Regions from separate parts of the Mesorhizobium sp. 10J20-29 genome, predicted to be linked through region 3. Evidence: predicted binding sites of a transcription regulator. Region 3 holds the regulator's gene; each other region holds the start of a gene.
The links. The regulator LexA, encoded in region 3, represses DNA repair genes until DNA is damaged. The targets are predictions, from matches to a motif close to TGTTCNNNNTGTGTTCNG.

Region 1 (4,942 bases), 1.8 Mb from region 3:
CGCTGCAATTCGACGAGGCGCACGGCGCCTTCTCCACAGCCGACGGTCAGCCGGTCGTCCAGCACGGCGCCTGCCGGGCCGCTGCCCTTGCCGATCGTCGTGCGCAGTATCTTCAGCCTTTCGCGCCGGCCGCCGAGTTCGATTTCACACCAGGCGCCCGGAAATGGCGACAGCCCGCGCACCCTGTTGTGGACTTCCGATGCTGGCAAGCTCCAGGCGATCCGCGTCTCGGCCTTGCCGATCTTTCGGGCGTAGGTCGCTCCTTCAGCGGCCTGCGGCGTCAGCGGTAGGTGGCCTTCCTCAAGCTTCTCGAGCGCCTCCACCATCAGACGCGCACCCGCATGCATCAACCTGTCGTGCAACTCGCCTGCGGTCTCGTCGGGACCGATTGCGATCCGTTGGGCAAGCCCCACCGGACCGGTATCCAGCCCCTCTTCCATCTTCATGATCATCATGCCTGTCTCGGCGTCGCCGGCCATGATCGCGCGCTGGATCGGCGCGGCGCCGCGCCAGCGCGGCAGGAGCGACGCATGGCCGTTATACGCGCCAAGCCGCGTCGCCCGAAGCACTTGCGACGGCAGCAGCAGTCCATAGGCGACGACGACGGCCAGATCTGCATCGAGCGTGGTGAACTCCTGCTGCGCGGCGCCGTCACGCAGCGTCGTCGGCGAACGGACCTCGATGCCGAGGCGTTCGGCAGCTTTCTGCACCGGCGAAGGCGTCAGGTCGAGGCCGCGTCGACCGGCAGGTCGGGGGGGCTGCGTGTAAACGGCCACGACCTCGTGACCGGCCCCGACAATGGCATCGAGCGTCGGCACGGAGAAATCCGGCGTACCCATGAAGATGATGCGCAGCGGCATGATGGCTGGCTTTCCCGATGGGGGCGGAGCGCCCTACCCGACCATCCTGGCCGGCTGGCGGTCGCGTGCCAGTTTCTTGAACTTCTTGACCACCATGTCGCGCTTCAGCTTCGAAATGTGATCGATGAAGAGCACGCCGTCGAGATGGTCGATCTCATGCTGCAGGCAGGTTGCCAGAAGCCCATCAGCCTCGATCTCCTGTGTCTTGCCGTCGCGATCGAGGTAGCTGACCCTGACGGTCGCGGGCCGCTCGACCTCGGCGTAGTAGTCCGGGATCGACAGGCAGCCCTCCTCGTAGACCGAGCGCTCATCGCTGCTGCCCAAGACCTGCGGGTTGATGAACACGAGCGGCGCGGGCGTCTCGTCTTCCTTGGCCAGGTCAATGACCAGCATGCGCAGCGGCTCCCCAACCTGGATGGCCGCCAGTCCGATGCCGGGCGCGTCATACATCGTGGCCAGCATGTCGTCGGCCAGCTTCTGCAGCGGCGCATCGATGCGCTCGACGGGCTTCGAGACGGTGCGCAGTATGGGGTCCGGCAGGATGATGAGAGGCTTGATCGACATCGCACTCACCTAAGATGTCCGCTTTGACGCGTCAACCGGCCACGTGAACGGTTGTTCTTGTTTTGATCTGACCGAAGGCAGCGAATCGTCTATGCTGGCGCCATGAATGACCTTTCAGCACTACTGGCAGAACCCATCCTGCGGCTTGGCGCGACCAGCGTGACACTCGGCCAGTTGCTGGTTTTCGGGGCGCTGCTGGTGCTCGGGCTCCTGATTTTCCTTGCTGTCGCGTTGTGGCGTGCGTCCAGCGCGCGCGCCGCCGCCGCAGCGGAGGCCGCGCAGCTGGCACGGGACGCCGAGACGCGCATGGCCGGCATTTTGCAGGCCCAGGCGGAGATGCAGGGAAGGCTAGGCACCGTTGCCGAAGTTTTTGGCGCCCGGCAGGCAGAACTGACGCAGTCGATCGGCCAGCGCCTCGACGCCATGACCGGCCGCCTTGGCCAAACCATGACCGAACAGACCAAGTCGACGCATGAGAGCCTGGCCAAGCTGCAGGAAAGGCTGGCGGTCATCGACACCGCCCAGAACAACATCCAGTCGCTCGCCGGCCAGGTGGTGCAATTGCAGGCAATACTGTCCAACAAGCAGACGCGCGGCGCCTTCGGACAGTCGCGCATGGAAGCAATCATCGCAGACGGACTGCCGATGGGAGCCTATGAATTCCAGGCGACGCTCTCCAACGGAAACCGGCCCGACTGCCTGATCAAGATGCCCAACGATTCACCGTCGCTGGTCATCGACGCGAAATTTCCGCTCGAGGCGTGGAATGCCATCCGCGCGGCGTCGGAACTCGACAATCCGGGCGAACAGCCGAAATTCGCAGCCCAGGCGTTCCGGCGCGACATCGAGATCCATCTCAAGGCGATATCCGACAAGTACCTGATCCAGGGCGAAACCCAGGATACGGCCTTCATGTTCGTGCCGTCGGAATCGATCTTCGCCGAAATCCACGAGAATTTCGAAGCGATCGTCCACAAGGCGCACCGCGCACGCGTCGTCATCGTGTCGCCGTCGCTCCTGATGCTGTCGATCCAGGTCATCCAGGCGATCCTGAAGGATGCCCGGATGCGCGAGCAGGCGCATCTGATCCAGGGCGAGGTTGTCCGGCTCATGGAAGATGTCGGCAGGCTGGACGAGCGCGTGCGCAAGCTCCAGACCCATTTCGGCCAGGCATCGCGGGACATCGACGACATTCTGGTCTCGTCCGGCAAGGTCACCAAGCGCGGCCAGAAGATCGAGGCGCTGGAGTTCGGCGCTTCGGGCCACGACACGGAGGACATGCGCGACGCCGAGCCGAGGAGCGTGTCGGGTAGCGGCGACAAGCCGGCACTGGGCGGCGGCCAGCTGAAGCTGCGGGTGGTCGACGAGGGCGACTAGGCTTCCTGCCCCGCAGCCTCCGCCGATGCCTTGCCTTCCTCCAGCGCGAGGCGCCGCCGCTCCCAGCCGCTGGTCGTCTGCGGCTTCACGAACAAGGAAGTGATCTCGGGAAGCTCCTTGTGGAGAAGTGCTTCGAGTCGCTCGACGCAGGCCTCGATCTCCGGCGCGGCTGTGTGATCCTCGAATTCGATGCTGAGGCCCGCGACAATTGAATCGGGCCCCAGATGCACCGTCAGGACACCGTTCGCCTTCTGCACGACCGGGTCTGCCTGCGCGATTTCAAGCACCCTGCGCTGAACGTCCGGCATGGCCGGTTCGCCGATCAGCAGGCCCTTGCTCTCGCGAGCCAGGAAGATGGCGGTTGCGCCGAGTATCAGGCTGATGCCGATCGAAGCGACACCGTCGAGTTCGGGGATTTCCAGCACCTCGGCGGCAAGGATGCCGAAGAAGGCGACCGCGAGCCCGAGCAGCGCCGCACTGTCCTCGAACAGTACGGTGTAGACGCTAGGATCCTTGCTCAGTCGAACCGCCTCGAACCATCCGAAGCTTCCCTTGTGACGACGGAACTCCTTGAACGCGACCCACCACGTCACCCCTTCGAAAACGAAGGAGACGCCGAGAACGACATAGTTCACCGTGGGATTGCGGACCGGCTCCGGATGCAGGATGTGCGAGACGCCCTCGTAGAAGGAGATGCCGGCGCCGAGCGCGAAGACGAGGAGCGCGACGATGAAGCTCCAGAAATAGAGTTCCCTGCCATGACCGAGCGGATGGCTGAGGTCAGGCGGCCGGGCGGCCCGGTTCAGCCCGTAGAGAAGCAGCAGTCCGTTACCCGTGTCGACGACCGAGTGGACACCTTCCGAGAGCATGGCCGAGCTACCGGTGAAGAAGGCGGCGACGAACTTGGTCAGTGCGATCAGCAGATTGCCGACAATCGCGGCGTAGATGACAACCTTGGAGCCTGAGTGCCCGGCCATGGAAACGTCCCCTCTGTGCCGCGCCTCGCTCTCGCGGACGCTCAATCGTGTCGAAAAAGCGGCAGCGGGCGAAAGGTTGCGTCAGTCGGCCAGTTCGTCGGTCCACACCTTGAAGGAGGACAGGATACCCGGGCCGAAAATATGGGTCAGCGGAACGTCAGCCGCATCGCGTCCGTAGGCAATCAGCGTGCGGCCGATGCGCGGTGCGTTGTTGCGGGGATCGTATGGGTGCCAGCGCCCGCTGAGATAGACTTCGATCCAGCCGGCGAAGTCCATGTCGGACCAGGGTTTTGGCAGGCCGATGTCGCCGATATAGCCGGTGCAGTATCGGGTCGGAATGTTCAGGGCGCGGCAGAAGGCGACGGCCAGGTGGGCGAAATCCCGGCACACGCCGCTCCGCTCGCGATAAGCCTCGACGGCGGTCCTGGTCGGACGCGCCAGGCCATAATTAAACGTCAGATGGTTGTGCACGAAGTCGCAGACAGCCTGGACGCGCGCCGCGCCCGGCGGCGTGTGACCAAACAGTTGCCACGCCTCGGTCGCCAGGACATCGCTTTCGCAATACCTGCTGGGCAGCAGGAAGAGCAGCGTGTCGGTCGGCAGATGCTCAACCTGATGCTGGAAGGCCGATGTATCGACGACTTCAAACGATCCCGGGTCGCGCACGACGGAATCGGTGCCGATCGTGAAGCGTCCAGCCGTCGCAACAAGACGGTTGCACCAGTTGCCGAAACTGTCGCGGTAGCTTTCGATCTGCACCGGCGGATCGGAAACGAGAAAGTCGGGACGCTCAAGATCCGAGGCGCGTGAATAATGGACGTTGAGCATGGCAATCATCGGTGTGGCTTGCGGAAAGTCGAAACTCATCTCGCAGCCAATGTGAATACGCATTGATCTCCTTGCTGGCCGTGCAGTTCGAGAGGGCGGATGCACCCTGTATGCGGCAGGCAGGCGAGCATTGCACGGGCACGACGGGTTGACGAGGGTTCAGCTTGAAATCCCGGCTTGCACCCGCTGATGCGCTTGGTGTGGCTTGGTGATGTCTTGCTCTCGGAACGGAGAGTTGGTTCACTCCGCTTCCCGCAACCCGGAGTGACGAATCATGGCCAAAGGTCAGATGAAGAGCAAGAAGGAAACCCGCAAACCCAAGAAGGACGCCAAGAA
Region 2 (4,942 bases), 540 kb from region 3:
CGGCACATGGCGCGGGCCGGCCGGCAGCGCCAAAAGCAAGACCGCCGGCCAAGCGGCCGGCGGTCTCCAAACGCGGTAAAAATCTGCGCTGTCGGCTACATTGCGCCGGCTTCGCCATCGCTGTCGGCGTCGTCCTCGAAATCGTCGCGCGAGCCTTCCTCGAGGAACTTCTCGGCAATCAGCCCGGCATTCTGCCGCAACGCTAGTTCGATCTCGTTGGCGGTGTCGGGATTATCGCGCAGAAACAGCTTGGCGTTCTCGCGACCCTGGCCGAGGCGCTGCGAATTGTAGGAGAACCAGGCGCCCGACTTCTCGACCACGCCGGCCTTGACGCCGAGGTCGACCAGTTCGCCGGTCTTCGACACGCCCTCGCCATACATGATGTCGAACTCGACCTGCTTGAAGGGCGGTGCAAGCTTGTTCTTGACCACCTTGACGCGGGTCTGGTTGCCGACCACCTCGTCGCGGTCCTTGACCGAGCCGATGCGGCGGATGTCGAGCCGCACCGAGGCGTAGAACTTCAGCGCGTTGCCGCCGGTCGTGGTTTCGGGCGAGCCGAACATGACGCCGATCTTCATGCGGATCTGGTTGATGAAGATGACCATGGTGTTGGAGCGCGAGATGGAGGCGGTCAGCTTGCGCAGCGCCTGGCTCATCAGGCGGGCCTGCAGGCCGGGCAGCGAATCGCCCATCTCGCCCTCGATCTCGGCGCGCGGCGTGAGTGCGGCGACCGAATCGACCACCAGCACGTCGACGGCGCCCGAGCGCACCAGCGTGTCGCAGATTTCCAGCGCCTGCTCGCCGGTATCCGGCTGCGAGATCAGGAGGTTTTCCAGATCGACGCCCAGCTTGCGCGCATAGACCGGGTCAAGCGCATGCTCGGCGTCGACGAAGGCGCAGATGCCGCCCTTCTTCTGGGCTTCGGCCACCGTGTGCAGCGCCAGCGTCGTCTTGCCCGAGCTTTCCGGTCCGTAGATCTCGACGATGCGGCCGCGTGGCAGCCCACCGACGCCGAGCGCGATATCGAGGCCGAGAGAGCCGGTCGGCACCGTCTCGATCTCGACGATCTTCTCGTTGGCGCCGAGGCGCATGATCGATCCCTTGCCGAATGCGCGTTCGATCTGCGAAAGCGCAGCATCCAGGGCCTTAGTCTTGTCCACCGATTTATCCTCTACGAGCCGCAATGAATTCTGAGCCATGATATCACCCCTTGGTCGCCAATGAAGGCTGGAACGTCCGCTGTCCTCGTAATTGTGTACCTGTTTTGTTCCAATTTTGCAAGGGGATGCAAGCCCTTGAAAAACCAGATTATATCGATTTTGTTCTATTTTTATTCCAGCCAATGAGGCCATGATGCGCGCCGCCGGGCCTGAAGACGCCGCCCCGGCGAGCCGGCCCGCGCTGCATATCCGGGCGATGATTCGGCCCAGGCAGTTGCCGCCCCGGTGCGCCGGACCTATTGTCCGCGCGAAGCATCAGCCCCCGAGCCGCCGGAAGCACAATGACCCAGCCTGAGATCCTCGCGGTCGGCGGCGCCCATATCGACCGCCGCGGCCAGGTGAGCGGCGCCTTCGTGCCCGGCGCCTCCAATCCCGGCATCATGCGCGAAGAGGTCGGCGGCGGCGCCTTCAACGCGCTGCGCAACGCCGTCCAGCGCGGCGCGGCGGGCGCCATCCTGTCGATGCGCGGCGGTGACACCGCAGGCGACGCGGTGGCGCGCGCCATCGCCGAGGCGGGCATATCCGACCTGTCTGCGGTGTTCCTAGACAGGGCAACGCCGAGCTATACCGCGCTGCTGGACAAACATGGCGACGTCGTCGCCGCGCTCGCCGACATGGCGCTCTATGATCTCGCCTTTCCGAAGCAGATGCGCCGCTCGAAGGTGCGCGAGGCGGTCGATGCAGCCGACGCGCTGCTGTGTGACGCCAACCTCCCCGCCACGGCCCTGGAGAAGCTGGTGCCGCTCGCTGCCGGCAAGCCGGTCTTTGCCATTGCCATCTCGCCGGCCAAGGCGGTGCGGCTCACAGGGGTGCTGCCGTTGCTGACCTGTCTCTTCATGAACCCGCGCGAGGCGGCCGCCCTTGCCGGAGCTCAGACGGGCGGCGCGGATGCGATGGTCGGGCGGCTGCGCGATGCCGGCCTTGCGGCGGGCGTCGTCACGCAGGGGCCGGGCCCGGTGCTGGGCTTCGACCCGAAGGGCATCGTCGCCATCGAGCCGCCTGCCCCGCGAACAATCGCCGACGTGACCGGCGCCGGCGATGCGCTTGCCGGCGCGACGATTGCCGCCATGCTGCGGGGCCTGGAACTCGCCGAGGCCCTGCGCGAGGGCATGGCCGCCGCCATGCTGGCGATCGAGACCCCGGCCTCGGTCCCGAAACTCCCGGCGGACGCTTTCGCCGAGGCGCTGGCCCTTGTGCCGCAGCCGGTCGAAATGCGATGACAGCGGCATTCCGGAGAGAGAAATGACGCCAGCTTCCGCCCGCCCCTTCGTCGATGTCCTGCCCGCCGTCGCCAAGGCGCTTGCCGCCGGCAAGCCGGTCGTTGCGCTGGAAAGCACCATCATCACGCATGGCATGCCCTATCCGCACAACAGCGCCATGGCGGCCGAGGTCGAGCGCATCATCGCCGAGGAAGGCGCAGTCCCGGCGACGATCGCCGTCATGGACGGGCGCATCCGCATCGGCCTGTCGGACGGGGAGCGGGAATCGCTTGCGGTCACCGACGGCGCGATGAAGCTGTCGCGTGCCGACCTTGCCTATGCCGTGGCCGAAAAGCGTACGGGCGGCACCACGGTCGCAGCCACGATGATCGCCGCGCACATGGCGGGCATCAAGGTTTTCGCGACGGGCGGCATCGGCGGCGTGCACAAGGGCGCGGAAGCGAGTTTCGACATCTCGGCCGACCTCGACGAACTGGCGCGCACGCCGGTCATCGTCGTCTCGGCTGGCGCCAAGGCGATTCTGGATATCGAGAAAACGCTGGAAGTGCTTGAAACAAGAGGCGTTCCGGTCGTCGCCTATGGCTCGGACGTGATGCCGGCCTTCTGGTCGCGGCAGTCCCCCTATGCCGCGCCGCTCAGGCTCGACGATCCGAAGGCGGTGGCAAAATTCTTCGCCACGCGCGCAGCACTTGGGCTTGCCGGCGGCATGCTGGTCGCCAATCCGGTGCCGGCCGACGAGGAAATCCCGGCGGAGCGGATGGCCGGCTTCATCGAGGCCGCGCAGAAGGCGGCGGTAGCGCAGCGGATATCAGGCAAGGCGGTGACGCCGTTTCTGCTGGCAAAGCTGTTCGACCTGACCGACGGCGCCAGCCTGAGGACCAACATCGCGCTGGTCGAAAACAATGCGCGGCTGGCGGCGCGCATCGCCCGGGCGCTCTAGCCGCTACTTTCCGGCCCGAAGCCCCGCCTCATAGGCCTTTCGCGCCCAGACAGTCATCTCGTCGGGATCGTCGAGCGCGCCGTCGGGCACCGTCCAGTAGGGCATGGCGACCGTCTTGCCGTGGCGCGAATGGACATAGGTCCACTGCTTGCAGCCGGCGCTCTCATAGTCGGCCGCAACGACCGCATCGCCCTTCAGCATCAGTTCGCCGCGCAGCTCGAGGGCGAAGATCGTCCCCTCGAAATAGATGCCCTTGCCGCCGAACATGCGGCGGATGCTGATTGGCCCCAGCCCGGCAAAAAGATCTGAAATGGCATCGTGACCCATGCGCCGACTATGGCAGCAGACACCGGGCCTGTCATTGCCCGGCCAAGGCCCGCGCCCTATCCTCCTGACACACAGGGAGCGCTGACATGCCGCTATTGCTGAAAGGTTCGTGCCGCTGCGGCGCGGTCGAATTCGAGGTCGAGAGCCACACGCCGGCACCGTTCATGCTCTGCTACTGCTCGATCTGCCGCAAGCAACAGGGCGGTGGCGGCTACGCCATCAACCTCGGCGGCATCTCGGATACGCTTAAGGTGCAAGGCAAGGAAAATCTCGGCGTCTATCGTGCCGAAATCGTCGACGAGGAACGCCCGAAAGGCAAAGTCTCGACCGGCGAGCGCAATTTCTGCACGAAGTGCGGCTCCGCACTCTGGCTCTACGACCCGACATGGCCGGAACTCGTGCATCCCTTCGCCTCGGCCATCGACAGCGAGTTGCCGAAGCCCAAGGAGCGGGTGCACATCATGCTGAAGTACAAGCCGTCATGGGTCGAGCCGGACATCCGCGATGGCGACAGGGCTTTCGACCTCTATCCGGAAGAATCCATCGCCGACTGGCACAAGCGCACGGGAATGTGGGTCGAATAGAGCCTCAGGCGGCGCCGGAAGCGCGGGCTTCGGCCAGCGCCTTCAGGTCGGCGGGCTTCAGTTCGACGGATTCGCCGCAGCCGCAGGCCGAGCTCTGGTTCGGGTTGCGGAAGGTGAAGCCGGTGCGCAGCGTGGTCTTTTCGAAGTCCATTTCGGTGCCGAGCAGGAAAAGCGCTGCCTCCGGTGCAACATAGACATGCGCGCCGGCATGCTCGATATGGTCGTCTCCCGGCTTCGGCTCGGTTACCAGGTCGACCGTGTATTCCATGCCGGCGCAGCCGCCCTTCTTGATGCCGAGGCGCACGCCCTTCGCGCTCTCGCGCGTGGCCATGATTTCATTGACGCGCTCGGCGGCAGCGTCGGTCATCGTGATGACGGCAAAGCGTCCCATTGTCTCACTCCGATCCCTGCGGGTTAAAGGCCCGCCGGATTGTCATACAGCCAAGATGGTGAAGATTCGGCGCATGTGCAAGGCCGAGGCTCAGTACCACCCCACCGCGACCTGCGCCTCTTCCGACATGCGGTCGGGCGTCCAGGGCGGGTCGAAGGTCATGTTGACCTCGACATCCGAGACGCCTTCGACGGTGCTGACGGCATTCTGCACCCAGCCGGGCATCTCGCCGGCGACCGGGCATCCGGGTGCGGTCAGCG
Region 3 (4,942 bases):
TTCCAGCAGATGCCATCGCTCGGGCTGTTCACCAACCTTGCGGCCATGCCCATCGTCTCGACACTGGTGATGCCGTTTGCCGTGCTTGGCACGCTGGCCATGCCGTTCGGGCTCGATGGTCCCTTCTTCGACGTGATGGGCTTGGGCCTGTCCGCAACGGTCGCCATCGCCCGCTGGTTTTCAGAGCGCTCGCCGATAGACGTCGTCGGCCCGGTGTCGGGGCTGTCCGTGACGCTGCTGACGGCCGCTCTGGTCATCGCGACGGTTTGCACGACCTGGCTGCGGGCGGCCGCGGTCCCGCTGCTGCTCGCCGGCCTGCTGACGCTGCCCGGACAGGCGCCGGACCTGCTTGTCTCGGAAGATGGGCGCCTGGTCGGACTGGACGCTGGCAACGCCGGAATGGCGGTCAACCGGACGCGACCGAACGCGTTCACAACGGAAAACTGGCAGCGCGCCATGCTGGCGGGCGCCATCGTCGGACCGGTTGTTGCGAAGGATGCGCCGGCAAGCGTTGCCGGGCTGGTCGAACAGCTTGCCGGACAGCCGAATGGGACGCAGGGTTTCGTGTGCAGCGAAAGGGCATGCGCGGCACGACACGCGTCTGGCGCCATAATCGTGCATGCGAAGGACCCGTCCGGCGCCTCGGAAGCCTGCGGGTTGGCGCGTGTCGTGGTGATCGACGACGCGACGGTGCGGGATCCCTGCCGCAGCAGCGATGTCCTTGTTGTCGGCAAGCGCGATCTGGCGCAGTTGGGCAGCGCGGCGGTGACGTTCGGGTCCAGGGCAGACGGCAACGAAGCGTCGAACAGCGAAGCCGCAACCGGGGAGAATTTTGCGCCGACCGTGGAGATTGAATTCGCGATCAAGCGACCTTACCGCCCCTGGCATGTGCAACGACGCTATTCGCGCGAGGCGAGGGGACTGGCGCCTTACAGCCGGACCAGGCCGGCGGCGGCAGAAGGCGCGTCAGCCGACAGCCGGAACGATCCGGATCAGTAGCGTCGGATCAGGCCGACAAGCTTGCCCTGCACGCGGACCCGGTCCGGACCGAAGATGCGCGTCTCGTAGGCCGGGTTGGCGGCCTCCAGCGCAATCGAGGCGCCCTTGCGGCGGAACCGCTTGAGCGTCGCTTCCTCGTCGTCGACCAGCGCCACGATGATCTCACCCGGATTGGCGGTGTCGGCGTTGCGGATGATGACCGTGTCGCCGTCGAAGATGCCGGCCTCGATCATCGAATCGCCGCGCACCTCGAGTGCGTAGTGACTGCCGCCCGAAATCATCTCCGGCGGGACCATGATCGCGTGAGTCTGGTGCTGGATGGCGTCGATCGGCACGCCGGCCGCGATGCGGCCCATCACTGGGACGGAAACGCCAGCGGAGGAATCGTCGTCGTTGCTGGCCGAACGATCGCGCGCGTCGGGCTTCGGCTTGCCGAGGCTGCCCTGGATGACGCTTGGCGAGAACTTGCGCGCCGCATTCAGGCCAGGCGCGATGGAATCGGGCAGGCGAAGCACTTCAAGCGCGCGGGCGCGGTTGGGCAGGCGGCGGATGAAGCCGCGCTCTTCGAGAGCGGTGATGAGGCGATGGATCCCCGACTTCGACGCCAGATCAAGAGCATCCTTCATCTCGTCGAAGGAGGGAGGGATGCCGGCTTCCTTCAACCGCTCATGGATGAAGAGAAGAAGATCGTGTTGCTTGCGCGTCAGCATTCGCATGTCCCCCGGGAATCAAAACCCAAACAAAACCAGAACAAACACTATCTGTTCCAGTTGTGTTCCGCAACCGTTTAAATTTTAATGAATCTGTTGATGGTTTGTTCAGCGTAACGGGATGATGCGGCAGGGGTCGCCGGCTCGGGCTGGCGGGGCGAAGGGCGCGCGGATCAACAGGCAATCGGCGTCGGCGAGAACCTTCAGCATCGCAGAATCCTGGGCTGCGAAAGGCGTGACGGCGATTGCCGTGGCGCTCCGCTCCATGCTTGCTCGCACATAATCCTGGCGCAGGTCGTTGGCCGGCATGTCGACGGCCAACGTTGCTGCCACCGTGTCGTCGAGCACCGGCCGGCCGCCGAGGCGCAAAAGCAGGGGCTTGAGGAACAGGTGCGAGCAGACGAGACTTGCGACCGGATTGCCGGGCAGGCCAAGGCAGCGCGTGCTGCCCAGCAGCCCGTACATGAGCGGCTTGCCCGGCCGCATGGCGATCTTCCAGAAGCCGAGTTCCATGCCGAGGCCAACCAGTACGCGATGCACGAGATCATGGTCGCCGACGGACGCGCCGCCGAGCGTCACGACGACATCGGCGCCGGCGGCAATCGCCCTGGCGACCGTCGCCTCGATCAGGTCGAGGCGGTCGGGCACGATGCCGAGGTCGAGAACGTCGGCGCCGGCCTGGCGGGCAATGGCGCCGACGCCAAAGGAATTGGAGGCGATGATCTGGTCCGGCCCGGTCGTGCTGCCAGGCGGCAGGAGTTCGTCGCCGGTTGCAATCAGCGCGACGAGCGGGCGCCGGACAACCGGAACGGCGGCATGATTGGCGGAAGCCGCGAGCGATAATGCCGCGGGATCGAGAAGACGCCCTTGCGCGAGAAGGGGCGCGTCCTCGGAGAAATCCATGCCGACGGGGCGTATGTGCCGGCCACGCGCCACGCTCTCGAGCACCTCAACGGTGTCGTCGCCCGATGTGCGGACATTTTCCTGGATGGCGATGGTGTCGGCGCCGGCGGGCACCGGCGCGCCGGTGAAGATGCGAACGGCCTCGCCGGCACCGACCGAACCTGAAAACAGCCGGCCGGCCGCCGCCGTGCCGGTTATCCGGAGGCGGGACGGCACGGTAGCGACATCGGCGGCGCGCACGGCATAACCGTCCATCGCCGAGGCCGAGAAGGGCGGTTGCGTCCGCAGCGCACAGAGGGGAGCGGCAAGCACGCGACCGGCCGCATCGCCAATCGCCACGGTTTCGGTGGCCCCGGCCTCAACGCCTGCGAGCATGTGCTCCAGAGCCTCGGCGACGGGAACCAGAGCCATGGTCAGGATCCGGCCCGGTAGTCGCCTGACTTGCCGCCGGTCTTTTCGAGGAGATGGATGCCGGAGATCACCATGCCACGGTCGACGGCCTTGGCCATGTCGTAAATCGTAAGGCAGGCGATCGAGGCGGCGGTCAGCGCCTCCATCTCGACGCCGGTCTTGCCGGTCACGCGGGCAAGTGCCGTCACGCGCAGGCCGGGCAGCGTCTCGTCGGGCTCGATGTCGACGGTGACCTTGGTCAGCAACAGCGGATGGCAGAGCGGGATCAGTTCATGCGTGCGCTTGGCCGCCATGATGCCGGCAATGCGCGCCGCGCCGAGCACGTCGCCCTTCTTGGCGTCGCCCTTGAGGATCATCGCCAGCGTCGCCGGCTGCATGGTTACCGTTCCGGTGGCGACGGCAGTGCGGGTCGTCTCGGCCTTGTCGCCGACATCGACCATGTTGGCCTGGCCGTCGGCGCCGATATGGGTGAGCCCACCGGCCATGGCGTCAGGTTCCGGCCGGGACGGACGCGCCCTCGAGCAGCGCGCGCGTGGCGGCAGTGACGTCGGCCTGCCGCATCAGGCTTTCGCCGACGAGAAAGGTGCCGATGCCGGAGCGTTCGAGGCGCAGGCAGTCGTCGTGGCTGAAGATGCCGCTCTCGCCGACGAGGTGCCGGTCGGCGGGTACCAGCCTCGCAAGGCGCTCGCAGGTTTCGAGCGAGGTCCCGAAGGTGCGCAGATTGCGGTTGTTGATGCCGAGGAGCCGTGAGCGCAGCGCCAGCGCGCGCTCGGTCTCGGCCTCGTCGTGCACCTCGATCAGCGCATCCATACCGAGCTCTTCAGCAGCGTCTTCGAGACGGCGCGCCGTGTCGTCGTCGACGCTCGCCATGATGATCAGGATGGCGTCGGCGCCCCAGGCGCGCGCCTCGTGGACCTGGTAGGTATCGTAGAGAAAATCCTTGCGCAGCGCCGGCAGCGTCGTGGCGTCGCGCGCGGCGGTGAGGAATTCCGGCGCGCCCTGGAAGGACGGGCGGTCGGTCAACACGGAAAGGCAGGCCGCGCCTCCTTTGGCATAGGCCCTGGCCAGCGCCGGCGGATCGAAATCGGCACGGATCAGGCCTTTCGACGGGCTCGCCTTCTTGATTTCTGCGATGAGGCCGAAACCGCCGGCTGCGCGCTTCGCCTCGAGGGCTGCCAGAAATCCGCGTGGCGGCTCGGCGTCGCGCGCCCGCGCCGCGATTTCCGCCTGCGGCACGGCCAGCTTGGCGGCGGCGATCTCGTCGCGCTTGTAGGCCTCGATCTTGTTCAGGATATCGGCCACGCGGCTACCCGTTCGATACGGCGACCAGACGGTCGAGAACCTGCCGGGCCGCACCGCTGTCGATGGCCTCGGCGGCAAGCGCGATGCCCTGGGCGAGGTCGTCGGCCTTGCCGGCAACGACGAGGCCCGCGCCGGCATTCATCAGCACGGTGTCGCGATAGGCGCCCGGGGCGCCGTCGAGCAGGGCGCGCAGGGCGGCTGCATTGTAGGCAGCGTCGCCGCCGCGCAGATCGTCCTTGCTGTGCCGCTTCAGGCCGAACTGCTCGGGCGTCAGCGTGAAAGTGCTGATCTCGCCGTCGCGCAGTTCCGCGACATGCGTCTCGCCGGTTGCGGTGATCTCGTCATAGCCGTCGCCATGCGCCACCCAGGCCCGCTCGGCGCCGAGCGCCTTCAGCGCGCCGGCCACCGGTTCGATCCATTCGGGCGAGAAGACGCCGACCATCTGGCGCGTGACGCCGGCGGGATTGGAAAGCGGACCGAGCAGGTTGAAAATGGTGCGGGTGCCGAGTTCGACGCGCGTCGGGCCGACATGGCGCATGGCCGGGTGGTGCGAGGGCGCGAACATGAAGCCGATGCCTGCCTCTGCGATGCAGCGTGCGATCGCCTTCGGTTCGAGC

Region 1: a site for LexA is predicted at 1,477-1,494, ahead of ACT2BZ_RS11115 (DNA recombination protein RmuC). Genes of this name have one in related genera too.
Region 2: a site for LexA is predicted at 1,321-1,338, ahead of recA (recombinase RecA). Genes of this name have one in related genera too.

What each region holds. Positions count from the first base shown of each region.
Region 1 is NZ_CP199156.1:2,313,150-2,318,091, reverse strand. It holds gene fmt (methionyl-tRNA formyltransferase) at 1-860, opposite strand, end outside; gene def (peptide deformylase) at 894-1,424, opposite strand; gene ACT2BZ_RS11115 (DNA recombination protein RmuC) at 1,527-2,801, shown strand; gene ACT2BZ_RS11110 (cation diffusion facilitator family transporter) at 2,798-3,778, opposite strand; gene ACT2BZ_RS11105 (transglutaminase-like domain-containing protein) at 3,860-4,669, opposite strand; gene ACT2BZ_RS11100 (hypothetical protein) at 4,881-4,942, shown strand, end outside.
Region 2 is NZ_CP199156.1:4,615,618-4,620,559, forward strand. It holds gene recA (recombinase RecA) at 96-1,199, opposite strand; gene ACT2BZ_RS22210 (carbohydrate kinase family protein) at 1,502-2,440, shown strand; gene ACT2BZ_RS22215 (pseudouridine-5'-phosphate glycosidase) at 2,463-3,380, shown strand; gene ACT2BZ_RS22220 (TfoX/Sxy family protein) at 3,384-3,707, opposite strand; gene ACT2BZ_RS22225 (GFA family protein) at 3,794-4,291, shown strand; gene sufA (Fe-S cluster assembly scaffold SufA) at 4,296-4,682, opposite strand; gene ACT2BZ_RS22235 (SUF system Fe-S cluster assembly protein) at 4,773-4,942, opposite strand, start outside.
Region 3 is NZ_CP199156.1:4,073,268-4,078,209, reverse strand. It holds gene ACT2BZ_RS19530 (ComEC/Rec2 family competence protein) at 1-999, shown strand, start outside; gene lexA (transcriptional repressor LexA) at 993-1,709, opposite strand; gene ACT2BZ_RS19520 (molybdopterin molybdotransferase MoeA) at 1,818-3,023, opposite strand; gene moaC (cyclic pyranopterin monophosphate synthase MoaC) at 3,026-3,508, opposite strand; gene trpC (indole-3-glycerol phosphate synthase TrpC) at 3,513-4,325, opposite strand; gene trpD (anthranilate phosphoribosyltransferase) at 4,330-4,942, opposite strand, start outside.